3 regions of the Pseudoduganella sp. jia 9 genome follow, and region 3 is predicted to be linked to each of the others. Evidence: riboswitches for the same ligand, from Rfam matches in the RefSeq annotation. Region 3 holds a riboswitch; each other region holds the start of a gene.
What was found. Region 3 has a riboswitch for cobalamin ahead of ACY34H_RS29810 (TonB-dependent receptor domain-containing protein). Riboswitches for the same ligand answer to the same signal wherever they lie in the genome.

Region 1 (4,206 bases), on a different contig from region 3:
GGGCCTGATCAACATGAGCTACCAGCTCGACTTCGCCATCCACAACACGCAGTGGATCACCGGGCACTTCCACCTGATCTTCGGCGGGGCGATCGTGATCATGTACTTCGCGCTGGCCTACGACCTGTGGCCCCATCTCACCGGCCGCGAGCTGAAGAACGGCCGGGCGATGCGCTGGCAGCTGTGGCTGTGGTTCGTCGGCATGATCGTGCTGACGTTCCCGTGGCACGTGGTGGGCATCCTCGGCATGCCGCGCCGGATGGCCTATTTCGACTACAGCGATCCGCATATTGCGCCGCAGGCCATCACCGTGATCATCACCTTCATCGGCGGCCTGCTGCTGGTGGTCTCCGGCCTGCTGTTCCTGCTGGTGCTGGCGCGCGGCCACCGCAGCGCGCTCGTTGCGCTGCCCGAATTCACGTTCAGCCAGACGGTGCACGCCGAGCGCACGCCGGCCGCGCTGAACGGCTACGCGATCTGGCTGGCGCTGATGATCGGGCTGTCGGTCGTCAACTACGGCTTCCCGATCATGCAGCTGATGGCGCTGCCGCAGACATCCGTGCCGGCCGTGCCGATCGGGAGCCAGCCATGAATTCCGAAAAATCGTTCTCGCTGCGGAACCGCTGGTTCACCGGCAGCGTGCTGGCGCTGCTGGCCATCGCGCTGCTGGCGGCGCTGGTCGGCTTCGTCTGGGTGCCGCGTGCGCAGGCGCGCGATGCGATGACGAGCATGTGGGAATCGATCTGCCGCGCCGCCGGCGTACCCGGCCGGTACTACACCGCGGCGCTGGACGACACCGGGCGCCGCTCCAGCGACGTGATCGTGATGGCGCAGATGATGGCGCCGGCCGACAGCGCATCGATCGGCCGCGGCGCCACGCTGGCGATGCAGTGCACGATGTGCCATGGCGCGCGGGGAATGAGTCCCGCCGGCTCGCCGCACCTGGCCGGCCAGCCCGCCGCCGCCACCTATAAACAGCTGCGCGACTATCAATCCGGCCACCGGGCCAGCGCCATCATGCGCCCGCTGGTGGAGGAACTGTCCGACACGGACATGCGCGACCTGGCCGCGTACTACGCCTACCTGCCGCGCGAACGGCTGGCCGACCCGATCGACCAGCACACGCCGCGCCTGGTACGCAACGGCGACCCGATGCGCAACGTGGGCGCCTGCGCATCCTGCCATGCGATCGAAGTAAAGAAGCCGGCATCGCCATGGCTCGACGGCCTGCCCGAATCGTACCTGCACCAGCAGCTGCTGGCCTTCCGCGACGGTACTCGGCGCAACGACGTCAATGCGCAGATGCGCAACGCGGTGCGCAATCTTTCGGACCAGGAGGTGGCGCAGCTGGCCCGCTATTACGCGGCCAGATAGGAGGAAGCCGGAGCGCCGCCGCGGATACTGGAACGCCGGACGGCGCAGCAAAGTGCTGTACCTTTTCCGGCCCGATGAGTTACCATGCGCGCTTGGGTGCGCTCTTTCCGTTCGGGAAGGGCGTTAAACGGGAAACCGGTGAAGCCGCCATGCGGCCATTCCGGTGCAGCCCCCGCTGCTGTAAGCCTGACGGACTCCGCCAACAAGCCACTGCGATACTCGCGGGAAGGCGCGGAAGAAGAATGACGGCGAGCCAGAATACCGGCCCAAGCAAGTCAGCACCATTCCCCGGGGTGACGGGAAGCCGCTGTCGATTCGGCTTGCCGTCCGTGCTCCGTCTCGACCGTCTTTCTTTTTCGATCCCCGCCGGTGCTCATATTGACCATTCGACGGGAGGTTTCGAATGCACATCATGGAAGGTTTCCTGCCGCCCGCGCACGCGCTGGGCTGGTCGGCTGTTTCCGTTTCGTTCCTGGCCTGGGGCCTGCGTTCCATGGGGCGCGACCTGCGCCGGCATCCGGAGCACCGCATGCTGTTCGGTGTCGCCGCCGCGTTCGCGTTCCTGCTGTCGGCGCTGAAGCTGCCGTCGGTGACGGGCAGCTGCTCGCATCCCACCGGCGTGGGCCTTGGCGCCTTGCTGTTCGGTCCCGCTTCGATGGTGCCGGTAGGCTTCGTGGTACTGCTGTTCCAGGCACTGCTGCTGGCCCATGGCGGCATCACGACCCTGGGTGCCAACGTGTTCTCGATGGCCGTGGTCGGCCCCTTCGTTGCCTATGGCGTGTTCCGCGCCGCGGCCGCGATGGGCATGTCCCGCTCCTTCGCCGTGTTCGCGGCGGCCTGCCTCGGTGACCTCGCCACGTATGCCACCACTTCGCTGCAGCTGGCCTGGGCTTTCCCCGACCCGCTGGGCGGCGTGCAGGCTTCGCTGCTCAGGTTCGGCGGCATCTTTGCCCTGACTCAGGTGCCGATCGCGATCAGCGAAGGCATGCTGACGGTGCTGGTAGTGAACGCGGTCGCCAGGTTCCACGGTGCGGAACTTTCCGCCGCGCCCGTCTTTGCGCACGCCCGGAGCAAGCCGGCATGAGAGCGCGTTCCTGGATGTTGTGGACGGTGCTCGCCCTGTCGACGGTGCTGCCGCTGTGGATCGCCGGCGGTGCGGACTTCGGCGGGGCCGACGATCTCGCACGGCAGGCGATCGGCACGCTGGCGCCGCACTACCAGCCCTGGTTCCACCCGGTGTTCGAGCCGGCCAGCGGCGAAATCGCGTCGCTGCTGTTCGCCTTGCAGGCAGCGCTTGGCGCCGGCGTGATCGGCTACTGGCTCGGCCTGTCGGTGGGACGCGAACGCGCGCGCAAGGCAGAGATCGAGGCAAGGGAGCGCCATGCTGATTGATTCGGCTGCCTACGCGAGCCACTGGCGCGCCATCGCACCGTCGGCCAAGGCACTGTTCGCGTGTGCCGGCGTTGCCGCCGCCTGGATCGCCCACAGCCCCGGCGCGCTGGCCATGCTCGCTGCCGTGCTGGTGCTGTGCACTGTCGTGGGCGCGCGCGTGCCGCTGCGCACCCTGCTGGCGGCGGCACTGGCGCCGTTCGGCTTCCTGCTGCTGGCCTGCCTGGCGATGCTGGCCGGGCCCGACCTCCAGGGCGACTGGCACTGGCGCGCAGCGATGCTGCCGGTGGCCGCACGTACCGCATTGCGGTCGCTGGCCATCCTGGCCGCGCTGCTCGGCCTTGTGCTGACCACGCCGCTGCCCGACCTGCTGGCGCTGCTGCGCCGCCTGCGCGTCCCCGAACTGCTGCTCGACCTGATGGCGCTGTGCTACCGCATGGTTGCCGTGCTGCGCCAGGCCTGGGACGACGGTGTCGAGGCGCAGCGCGCGCGGCAGGGCTATCGCGGCTGGCACCAGGCGTGGCGTTCGACCGGGATGCTGGCCGGCCATCTGGCATTGCAGGTGTGGCAGCGTGCCGCGGCATTGCAGATGGCGGCGGATGCGCGTTCGTACAGCGGCACGCTGCGCTTCCTGCCGGTGGCCCATCCGCAGGCGCGGCGCCAGAACGCGCGGGCCGTGCTGGCCGGCGTGCTGCTGGTCGCGCTGGCCGCGGGAGACCGCTGGTGAGCGCGCCGCCCGTCCTCGAACTCGCCGGTGTCGACTACGTCTACCCGGATGGCAGCGCCGGACTGCGCGGCTGCAGCCTGGCACTGGGGCGCGGGCGCCGCCATGCGCTGCTGGGCGCGAACGGCGCCGGCAAGACGACCGTGCTGCGGCACCTGAACGGCCTGCTGCGGCCGGCGGCCGGCACGCTGCTGCATGACGGCCAGGCTGTCGGCCGTGGCAGGGCCGCATCGAACGCGCTGCGGCGCTGCGTCGGCCTGGTGTTCCAGGACCCGGATCGCCAGCTGTTCGCCGCGCACGTCGAAGAAGACGTGTCGTTCGGCCCGCTCAACCTCGGCCTCGACGCAGCCACCGTGCGCGCGCGGGTGGCCGCCGCGCTCGATGCCGTCGGCTTGTCCGCTCACGCCGGCCGCGCCATCCATCACCTGAGCTTTGGCCAGAAAAAGCGCGTCTGCATCGCCGGCGTGCTGGCCATGGAACCACAGGTCCTGTTGCTGGACGAGCCGATGGCGGGGCTCGACGCACCGATGCAGGCGGCCCTGGCGGCGCTGCTCGACCGGCTGGCGGCACGTGGCATCACCGTCATGCTGTCGACCCATGACGCCGACTTCGCGCTCGGCTGGGCCGACGACGTGCACCTGATGGCGGCGGGGCGCTGCATCGCGTCCGGCCCGGCGCTGCAACTGGCGCAACGCGCCGACCTGCTCGGGCAGGCCGGT
Region 2 (4,206 bases), on a different contig from region 3:
TCGCGGCTGTCCGCCGGTGCCTTGCTGCTGCTGTTGCTGCTGTCCGCGCTGGCCGTCTGGTCCGGCATGCATGAAGTGGAGCGCCAGCGGCAGACCATCGCCCGCCTGGCCCCGCTGCATGAAGGAGACGTGGCCGCGCTGGCGGCCCGCTACCCGGACAGCAAGGATGCCGGCAGTCCGGCCTACTACACCTTCTACAACACCTGGGATCCGCCGTCCGACGCGGCATTCCTGGCACTGGGGCTGCGCGACGTGGCGCCGTACGTGCTGCGCATCCGCGCGCTGGGGCTGCAGGCCCAGCTCTACGAAGGCGAAACGTTCAACCCGGAGGTGGCGCTGCCGGGCCGCTTCGACTACGCATTCGTGCTGATCTACCTGGCGCCGCTGTTCGCCATCGCGCTGCTGCACGACCTGGTATCGGGAGAACGGCAGTCGGGCCGCCTGCGGCTGGTGCTGGCGATGCCGGATGCACGGCGGCTGTGGTGGCGCCGCGTCGGGCTGCGTTATGCGCTGCTGCTCGTCTGCCTGGCCATGCCGGTGTGCGTGGGCGCGGCAATGTCCGCCACCGGTCTCGCGACATTGTTCATCGTGGTGGCGGTGACGGCGGCCTGCCTGGCCTTCTGGACCGGCCTTTCCCTGCTGGTCGCCATGCGCCACTGGCGCTCCGTCACGAACGCCACGGTGCTGATGGGCACCTGGGCCATGCTGACGCTCGTGCTGCCGGCGCTGGCCAACGTGGCGCTGACCCGGGCGATTCCCGTAAACCAGGGCGTCGACCTGATGCTGGCGCAGCGGCAGACCGTGCACGGCGCGTGGGAAGTGCCGCGTGACGAAACGATGCGCAAGTTCGTCGCCACCCATCCGGAATGGAAAGACCGTGCCGCCGTGCCGCCCGGCTTCCACTGGAAATGGTATTTCGCCTTCCACCAGGTGGGCGACGAAAGCGTGGCCGAGGATGTACGCACATATCGCGACGGGCTGCTGGCACGGCAGGCATGGACCGACCGGCTCGGCTGGCTGCTGCCGGGCGTGGGCGCGCAGGCCGTGCTGCACCGGCTGGCCGGCACCGACCTGCCCGCGCAACTGGCCTACCAGGACGCCATCGTGGCGTTCCACCGGCAGATCCGCGAGTTCTACTATCCGTACCTGTTCAACGACCGGCCGTTCGGCACCGCCGATTTCGCCAGGCGGCCGTCGTTCGCGCCGGGCGTGGCGGCTGGCATGCCGGGATGGGGCGCAATGGCCGCCGTGCTCCTGCTGGCGGGAGCGGTGCTGGCGGCGGGGCTGTGGCGGCTGGGCCGCCTGCGGATGACAAATTAGCCTCAACCCATGTAGAATCCGCCGCTTGATGTGAACGGTGCCCTCCCGCCTGCCGGCTGGAGGGTGAAACGGGAAGCCGGTGACGCGCGGGATCTCCATCCCCCGCCAGTCCGGCGCAGCCCCCGCTGCTGTGAGCCTGACGACCTCGTTCGACCCGCCACTGTGCCACGTGCACGGGAAGGCAGGAACGGGGAAGGAAGAAGGCAAGCCAGAAGACCGGCCGTTCGCGAAAAAAAGGTGCTTGGCCCGGGGTGTGGCCTTGCCTGTGGCGTTTCTATTTGTTTCAAGCCTTTTCCCTGGACCGGCGGCATGGCATCGCAGGGAAAATGCCGACCGTTCGGAAGACCATTGACTATCTCCCCACTCGTGCGCGCGCTGCTTGCGCTGCTGTGTTTCCTGGCCTGCGCGCGCGGCCATGCGGCCACGCTGTTCGCGATCGTCACCGAGCGCGCCGCGCCGGTGGCGATCGAGGCCGCGCACCGCCACCTCGCCCTGCATCCGAAGGACCGCATCGAACTGCGCACGCCGGCGCAATGGATGGCGCTGGACGAGCGCGAGGTGGCGCGGCTGGTCGGCGGGGCGGACACCATCCTGGCCGTGTCGCTGTTCGGCGATCCTGCCCACCGCCTGAAGACCGCGCTGGCGCGCCACGCGAAGCCGCGCGCGGCGGTGCTGGCATTCAACGGCGAGGCAGGGCTCAGCCTGATGAGCCGGGACGGTCACGGCGCGATGGCCGGGTTTTCACCCGACACGCTGCGCGACCTGTCGACCGAGAACCCGCCGCCGGCCGCGCTGCAGGCCGCCGAGGCGCATCCGGCCGCACCGCACTGGCTGGCGGCGCGCCGCGTGTGGCAGGCCGGCGGCGTCGACAACACCGCGGCGCTGCTGGCCCACCGGCTGCACCCGGCCACGCCGCTGGCCGGCCCGCAACCGGAACCGGTGCTGCGCGTGCGCGTCGGGCGGCGCGAACTGGCCGCTGATGCCGCCTGGGGCAACGGCGCGCGGCTGGGATTGACGGCACGGCCGGCCGTGGTGGTGCTGGACCTGTCGAACATGGATGCGGCCGTGCCAGCTGCCGTGTGCGCGCGCATCGAGGCCGGTGGCCAGCCGTGCGTGCAGGTGCTCACGCGCTGGGGCGGCGCCTCGCGCCAGGCGCTGGAACGGCTGCCGGAACTGGTGGCGCCGGCAAGGCCGGCGGCGCTGGTGGTGCTGCAGGATTTCGTGGTCGGCGCGGCCGAAGGGCGTGAAGCCGTCGCCGAAGCGCTCAAGCGCCTCGATGTCCCGGTATTCAAGGCCATCCGGCTGTCCGACCGCACCGCGCTGCAATGGCGCCTGTCGCCGGACGGCCTGCCGCCCGATTCGGTGCAGTACCGCGTGGCGCTGCCCGAACTGCAGGGGATCGGCCAGCCGATCGTGGTGGCGGCGCTGGGCCAGGCACAGCGCGACAGGGTGACCGGCATCGAGAACCGCCCGCCGGTCGTGCTGAATGCCGAAGCCGGCCGGCTGGCGGCGCGCGTCACCCGCTGGCTGGCATTGCGCGGCAAGCCCAACCGCGACAAGCGCGTGGCGCTGGTCTATTACAACCACCCGCCGGGCCGCCAGAACATCGGCGCCGACAACCTGGACGTGCCAGCCTCGCTGTTCGACATGCTCCATGCGCTGAAAAACGCCGGCTACACCGTCGGCGAGCTGCCGGCGTCGCCAGAGGCCCTGCTGGACCGGATCATGGCGCATGGCGTCAACCTGCCGGAAGACCGCGCCGGCCTGCGCGAGCTGGCCGGCACGGTCAATACGGTCAGTGCGGCCGACTATGCGACATGGTTCGGCACCCTGTCGCCGCGCGTGCAGCGCGAAATGACCGGCGGCCTGCTGGGCCGCCTGCATGCCGACGTGCTGGAAGCGGAGAAGGCCGGCGAATGGCTGCTGGGGCGCAAGCAGGTCGACGTGATCGTCAAGGAACTGCAGCATTTGGTCGAAGGCGCCGACCATCCCCGGCGCGAGGCGGCGATGCGCGGCCTGGCAGCGCTGGGTGACGGGTATCGCGCCTGCCTGGACGTGCGCGCGCCGCGCCGCTGCGCCACGCTGGAGCCGCTGAACCGCGAGCTGTCCGGCTACGGCATCGAAGGCCTGAAAGGGTGGGGCGCCGCGCCCGGCAGGATCATGGTCGACCAGGGCAGGATGCTGGTGCCGGGCCTCGTGTTCGGCAATGTGTTCATCGGCCCGCAGCCGCCGCGCGGCTGGGAGGTGGACGAGGAACTGCTGCACGCGAACACCAGCATCACGCCGCCGCACCAGTACCTGGGCTTCTATCACTGGGTGCGCGACCGCTTCGGGGCCGACGCGCTGGTGCACGTGGGGCGCCATTCCACCTACGAATTCCTGCCGGGCAAAGCGGTGGGCCTGGCCGCCGACGACTATCCGAGCCTGATCGCCGGCGACCTGCCGGGCATCTATCCGTACATCGTCGACGGTGTCGGCGAAGGCACGCAGGCCAAGCGGCGCGGGCTGGCGGTGATCGTCGATCACCTGACGCCGCCGCTGGCCAGCACGCCGCTGTACGACGACCTGCTCGCACTGCGCCAGGTGGTGGAAAGCTACGAGGCGGCCAGCTCGGAATCGCTGAAGACGCAGGCGGCCAGCCTGATGCGCGAACGGGTCGCCGCGCTGAACCTGAAGGCGGAACTGGAAGCATCGATGGCAGACGTGCTGGAAGTGCGCGGCATCGGCTACGACGCGGCCGACGACGACCTGCTGGCGCACGAGATCGGCCACTACCTGACCAAGCTGCAGGAAAAATTCATGCCGCACGGGCTGCACGTCTTCGGCCGGCAATGGAAACAGGAATCGATCGACCTGATGCTGGCGTCGATGAAGAAGGGCGGCGTC
Region 3 (4,206 bases):
TGTATTTGCCGGCGACCATGGCGTGGTGGCCGAGGGCATCTCCGCCTTCCCGCAGGATGTGACATGGCAGATGGTCGAGAACTTCCTGGCCGGCGGCGCCGCCATCAATGTATTCGCCGCTCAGAACGGTTGCGCGCTACAGGTCATCGACGCCGGCGTGGCCCATGATTTCGGCCCGCGCGATGGTCTCACCGGGCGCAAGATCGCCCACGGCACGCGCAACTTCGCGGTGGAACCAGCCATGTCGGCCGAACAATGCGCGCAGGCGCTCGCGCACGGCGCCGCGCTCGTCGACACGCTGCCGGGCAACGTGATCGGCTTCGGCGAGATGGGCATCGGGAATACCACCGCCGCCGCAGCGCTCATGCACAAGCTGACGGGCATCCCGGCAGCCGCCTGCGTGGGTGCCGGTACCGGCCTGGGACCGGACGGGGTGCTGCACAAGGGACGCGTGATCGAGGCCGCCGCGGCGCTGCACGCCACGGCAACGGCGCCGCTGGACGTGCTGGCCACATTCGGCGGTTTCGAAATCGCCATGATGGCCGGCGCCATGCTGCGCGCCGCCGAGCGCCGCATGGTGCTGCTGGTCGATGGCTTCATCGTCACCAGCGCACTGCTCGTCGCGGCGCGACTGCAGCCGGCGATCCTCGACTATTGCGTGTACTCGCACTGCTCGAACGAAAACGGCCACCGCCAGTTGCTCGAAGCGCTGGGCGGCAAGCCGCTGCTGCAGCTGGACCTGCGCCTGGGCGAAGGCACCGGCAGCGCGCTGGCACTGCCGCTGCTCCACGCCGCCGTCAACTTCCTGAACCGCATGGCCACGTTCGCATCGGCCCAGGTCAGCGGCAAGGCCTGACGCGATGCTGCAGGTGCGGCTGTTCTTCATTGCGCTGCAGTTCTTCACGCGCCTGCCGATCCCGCGCTGGGTAGGCTTCGAGCCGCACTGGCTGCACCACGCGTCGCGCTACTTTCCGCTCGTCGGCCTTGTCGTCGGCGCCATTGCCGCGGCGGTTTACTGGAGCGCAGCGCAAGTGCTGCCGCCAGCGGTTGCCGTGCTGCTGTCCACCGCAGCCGGCATCTATCTGACCGGCGCATTTCACGAGGATGGCTTTGCCGACACCTGCGATGGCCTCGGCGGCGGCATGACGCGCGAGCGAGCGCTGGAGATCATGAAGGATTCGCGCATCGGCGCCTATGGTGCGATCGGCATCATCCTGCTGCTGGCTGTGAAGTGCGCCGCGCTGGCGCACCTGCCCATTCTTGCCACCGTCGCAGCCCTGTGCGTCGCGCATCCGCTGTCGCGGCTGATGGCGGCAAGCCTGATCTGGCGGATGGACTATGCGCGCGCCGAAGGCAAGGCCAAGCCGCTGGCACAGCAGATGACCTCCGCCGAGTTCGCGATCGCCACCGCATGCTGCGTTCCCGCCGTGCTGGCGGCCACGGCATCGGGCTGGCTGGACTGGCGCGGCATCGCGCTCGGCGCCGCGGCGATGGTGCTCGTCACGCGATGGTTTGCCCGCAAGCTGGACAGGCGTCTCGGCGGCTTTACCGGCGATTGCCTGGGCGCGGTCCAGCAACTGACGGAAGCGGCATTCTATGTGTGCGTGCTGGCGCGATGGAACTGATTCTGGTGCGCCATCCGCGCCCAATCGGCGCGGATGGCATCTGCTATGGCCGCAGCGACCTGCCGGCCGATCCGGATGAGCTGGAAAACGTATGCGAGGCATTGCGTTCTGGCGGGCTGCCGGGCATTGCCCCGGTATTTTCCAGCCCGCTGCGCCGTTGCGCCGACCTGGCGCGCCGGCTGTCGGCCAACGTGGCCTTCGACGCCGACCTGGCCGAAATGGATTTCGGCCAGTGGGAGCGGCGCAGCTGGAACGATATCCCGCGCGCGGAAGTCGATGGCTGGGCGGCCGACCTGGCGCATTACCGCCCCGGCGGCGGCGAATCGGTACTCGACGTGGCGCGCCGGGTTGCCCTCGCACTGGCCACGATCCGCCGGCATGGGAGCGGCAGCGCCGTCGTGATTTGCCACGCCGGCACCATGCGCCTGCTCTCTGCGCTCGCCGATGGCACAACGCCGGAGCAGGCGGCACTGGCTGCGGCGTCCCGGGCGCACCGCATCGGCTACGGCGAAGTGCTGCGCCTGGAATTTCCCTGATACCGCGCCGATACGCCAATACTCTATAATTGCGCCGTTTTGGTGCCCGCGCCCGAGTCCTCGAGCGCAGTTAAACGGGAAATGCGCAGCCTGATCTCCTGATCGGCCAACGTATGCTGCCCCCGCAACGGTAAGCAGGCAGCCGCGCTAGCGAATCGCAGCGCGGCAGCCGTCCGCGACAACCACTGTGCGATTCGCATGGGAAGGTCGGACGGTGATGCCCGCCAGCCCGGATACCGGCCAAACCAGGTGGAGCCGCTCCTTCGGAGAGCGCCTCTGTTCAATCCGGCCTGCGGGGACGTTGGCCGGTTGCTCATTTTACAAAGATTGTCCATGACCTCTCCAGTAGCCTCGCAAGCGGCCATCGCGTCGTTCGCGCTCGCCTTTGCAGCGCCCGGCGCATTCGCCGATGACGCCGCCATCGACTCCGTCATCGTCACCGCCACTCGCACGCCCACGCTGGCCAGCGAAGTGATCAGCGATACCGTCACAATCAATGCCGAGCAGATCGCCAACTCCGGCGCCGGCTCCATCACCGAACTGCTGCAGCGCCAGCGCGGCATCGAAGTCACCCGCAACGGCGGCCCCGGCGCGGCGTCGAACGTGTTCATCCGCGGCGCCAACGGCAACCAGAGCGTGGTGCTGGTCGATGGCATCCGCATCGCCTCGGCATCGACCGGCTCGGCCAGCTGGAACGGCATTCCGCTGTCGGCCATCGAACGCATCGAGATCGTCTACGGCCCGATGTCCACGCTGTACGGCGCCGATGCGATCGGCGGCGTGATCCAGCTGTTCACAAAAAAAGGCGAAGGCGCGCCGTCCATCGCCGCGTCGGTCGGTGGCGGCAGCGACAAGACCTTCGCGGCCAATGCCGCGGTCTCCGGCGGCACGGACCAGCTGAGCTACGCATTCTCCGTCTCGAAGGAGCGTTCGGACGGTTTCTCTTCGACCCGCCGCCCCAGCTCCAGCTTCGACCCGGACGACGACGGCTACGACCGCAAGGCCGCGTCGGGCCAGGTAGCCTACAAGCTGGCACCCGGCCACGAACTGGGCGCCATGTTCCTGTACACCGATACAGAAGCGGACTACGACAGCGCCAGCTTCGATGCCTACAGCACGCAGAAGGTCAGCAACGTGGGCGTCTATGCGCGCAACCAGTTCCTGCCCTTCTGGACGATGCTGGTGCAGGCTTCGCAGTCGCGTGACAAGTCCGGCTCGTTCTATGGCACCGGCCCGTTCGGCTCCAGCCAGATCGATACCACGACCAGCACCTTCACCGTGCAGAACGATTTCCGCATCGGCAGCGACAACCTGCAAGTGCTGTATGAACACCGCAAGGAAGAAGCCGATGGCTCGACGGCGGAGCTGAACCGTGCCCGCCATACCAACTCGCTGGCCGCCAGCTACAGCCTGAAACGCGGCGCGCACCTGGCTAACGTGGGCGTGCGCCATGACGACAACTCGGAATACGGCTCGAAAACCACCGGTTCGGTCGGCTATGGCTACCGCTTCACCAGCGCGCTGCGCGCCGAAGCCAGCTTCGCCACCAGCTTCCGCGCACCGTCGTACAACGAGCTGTTCTACCCGGGCTACGGCAACGAGAACAACCGTCCGGAAGAAGGCCGCAATGCCGAAGCCGGCCTGCGCTACGACGACGGCACCACGCAACTGGGCGCCGTGTATTACCGCAACAAGCTGGACGACCTGCTGCTGAACACCACGCCGTGCCCGGACCCCGGCTACCAGTTCGGCTGCGCCTACAACGTCAACAAGGCGGTGCTGAAAGGCCTGTCGCTGTCGGCCGAGCGCCAGATGGGCAATCTGCTGCTGATCGCCAATGCCGACTTCCAGGACCCGAAGGACGAGACCACCGGCAAGCGCCTGCAGCGCCGCGCCAAGCGTCACGCCAACTTCGTGGCCGAATACGACATGGGGGCCGTGCGTGGCGGCGTGGAGCTGCAGGTGTCGTCGGATCGTTTCGACGATGCCGCCAACCGCAACCGCCTGTCCGGCTACGGCGTGGTGAACCTGTACGCAACCTACCA

Region 1: it holds a riboswitch for cobalamin, as region 3 does, so the genes downstream of both, ACY34H_RS17480 (energy-coupling factor ABC transporter permease) here and ACY34H_RS29810 (TonB-dependent receptor domain-containing protein) in region 3, are expected to answer to the same signal.
Region 2: it holds a riboswitch for cobalamin, as region 3 does, so the genes downstream of both, ACY34H_RS10880 (cobaltochelatase subunit CobN) here and ACY34H_RS29810 (TonB-dependent receptor domain-containing protein) in region 3, are expected to answer to the same signal.

Annotation. Positions count from the first base shown of each region.
Region 1 covers NZ_JBUPWE010000012.1:173,473-177,678, forward strand. Annotated here, with positions in the region: gene ACY34H_RS17470 (cbb3-type cytochrome c oxidase subunit I) at 1-592, shown strand, start outside; gene ACY34H_RS17475 (c-type cytochrome) at 589-1,374, shown strand; cobalamin riboswitch at 1,452-1,658, shown strand; gene ACY34H_RS17480 (energy-coupling factor ABC transporter permease) at 1,778-2,458, shown strand; gene ACY34H_RS17485 (energy-coupling factor ABC transporter substrate-binding protein) at 2,455-2,766, shown strand; gene cbiQ (cobalt ECF transporter T component CbiQ) at 2,756-3,490, shown strand; gene ACY34H_RS17495 (energy-coupling factor ABC transporter ATP-binding protein) at 3,487-4,206, shown strand, end outside.
Region 2 covers NZ_JBUPWE010000007.1:264,936-269,141, reverse strand. Annotated here, with positions in the region: gene ACY34H_RS10885 (DUF3526 domain-containing protein) at 1-1,320, shown strand, start outside; cobalamin riboswitch at 1,339-1,559, shown strand; gene ACY34H_RS10880 (cobaltochelatase subunit CobN) at 1,669-4,206, shown strand, end outside.
Region 3 covers NZ_JBUPWE010000037.1:650-4,855, forward strand. Annotated here, with positions in the region: gene cobT (nicotinate-nucleotide--dimethylbenzimidazole phosphoribosyltransferase) at 1-856, shown strand, start outside; gene ACY34H_RS29800 (adenosylcobinamide-GDP ribazoletransferase) at 861-1,625, shown strand; gene ACY34H_RS29805 (histidine phosphatase family protein) at 1,616-2,161, shown strand; cobalamin riboswitch at 2,186-2,420, shown strand; gene ACY34H_RS29810 (TonB-dependent receptor domain-containing protein) at 2,495-4,206, shown strand, end outside.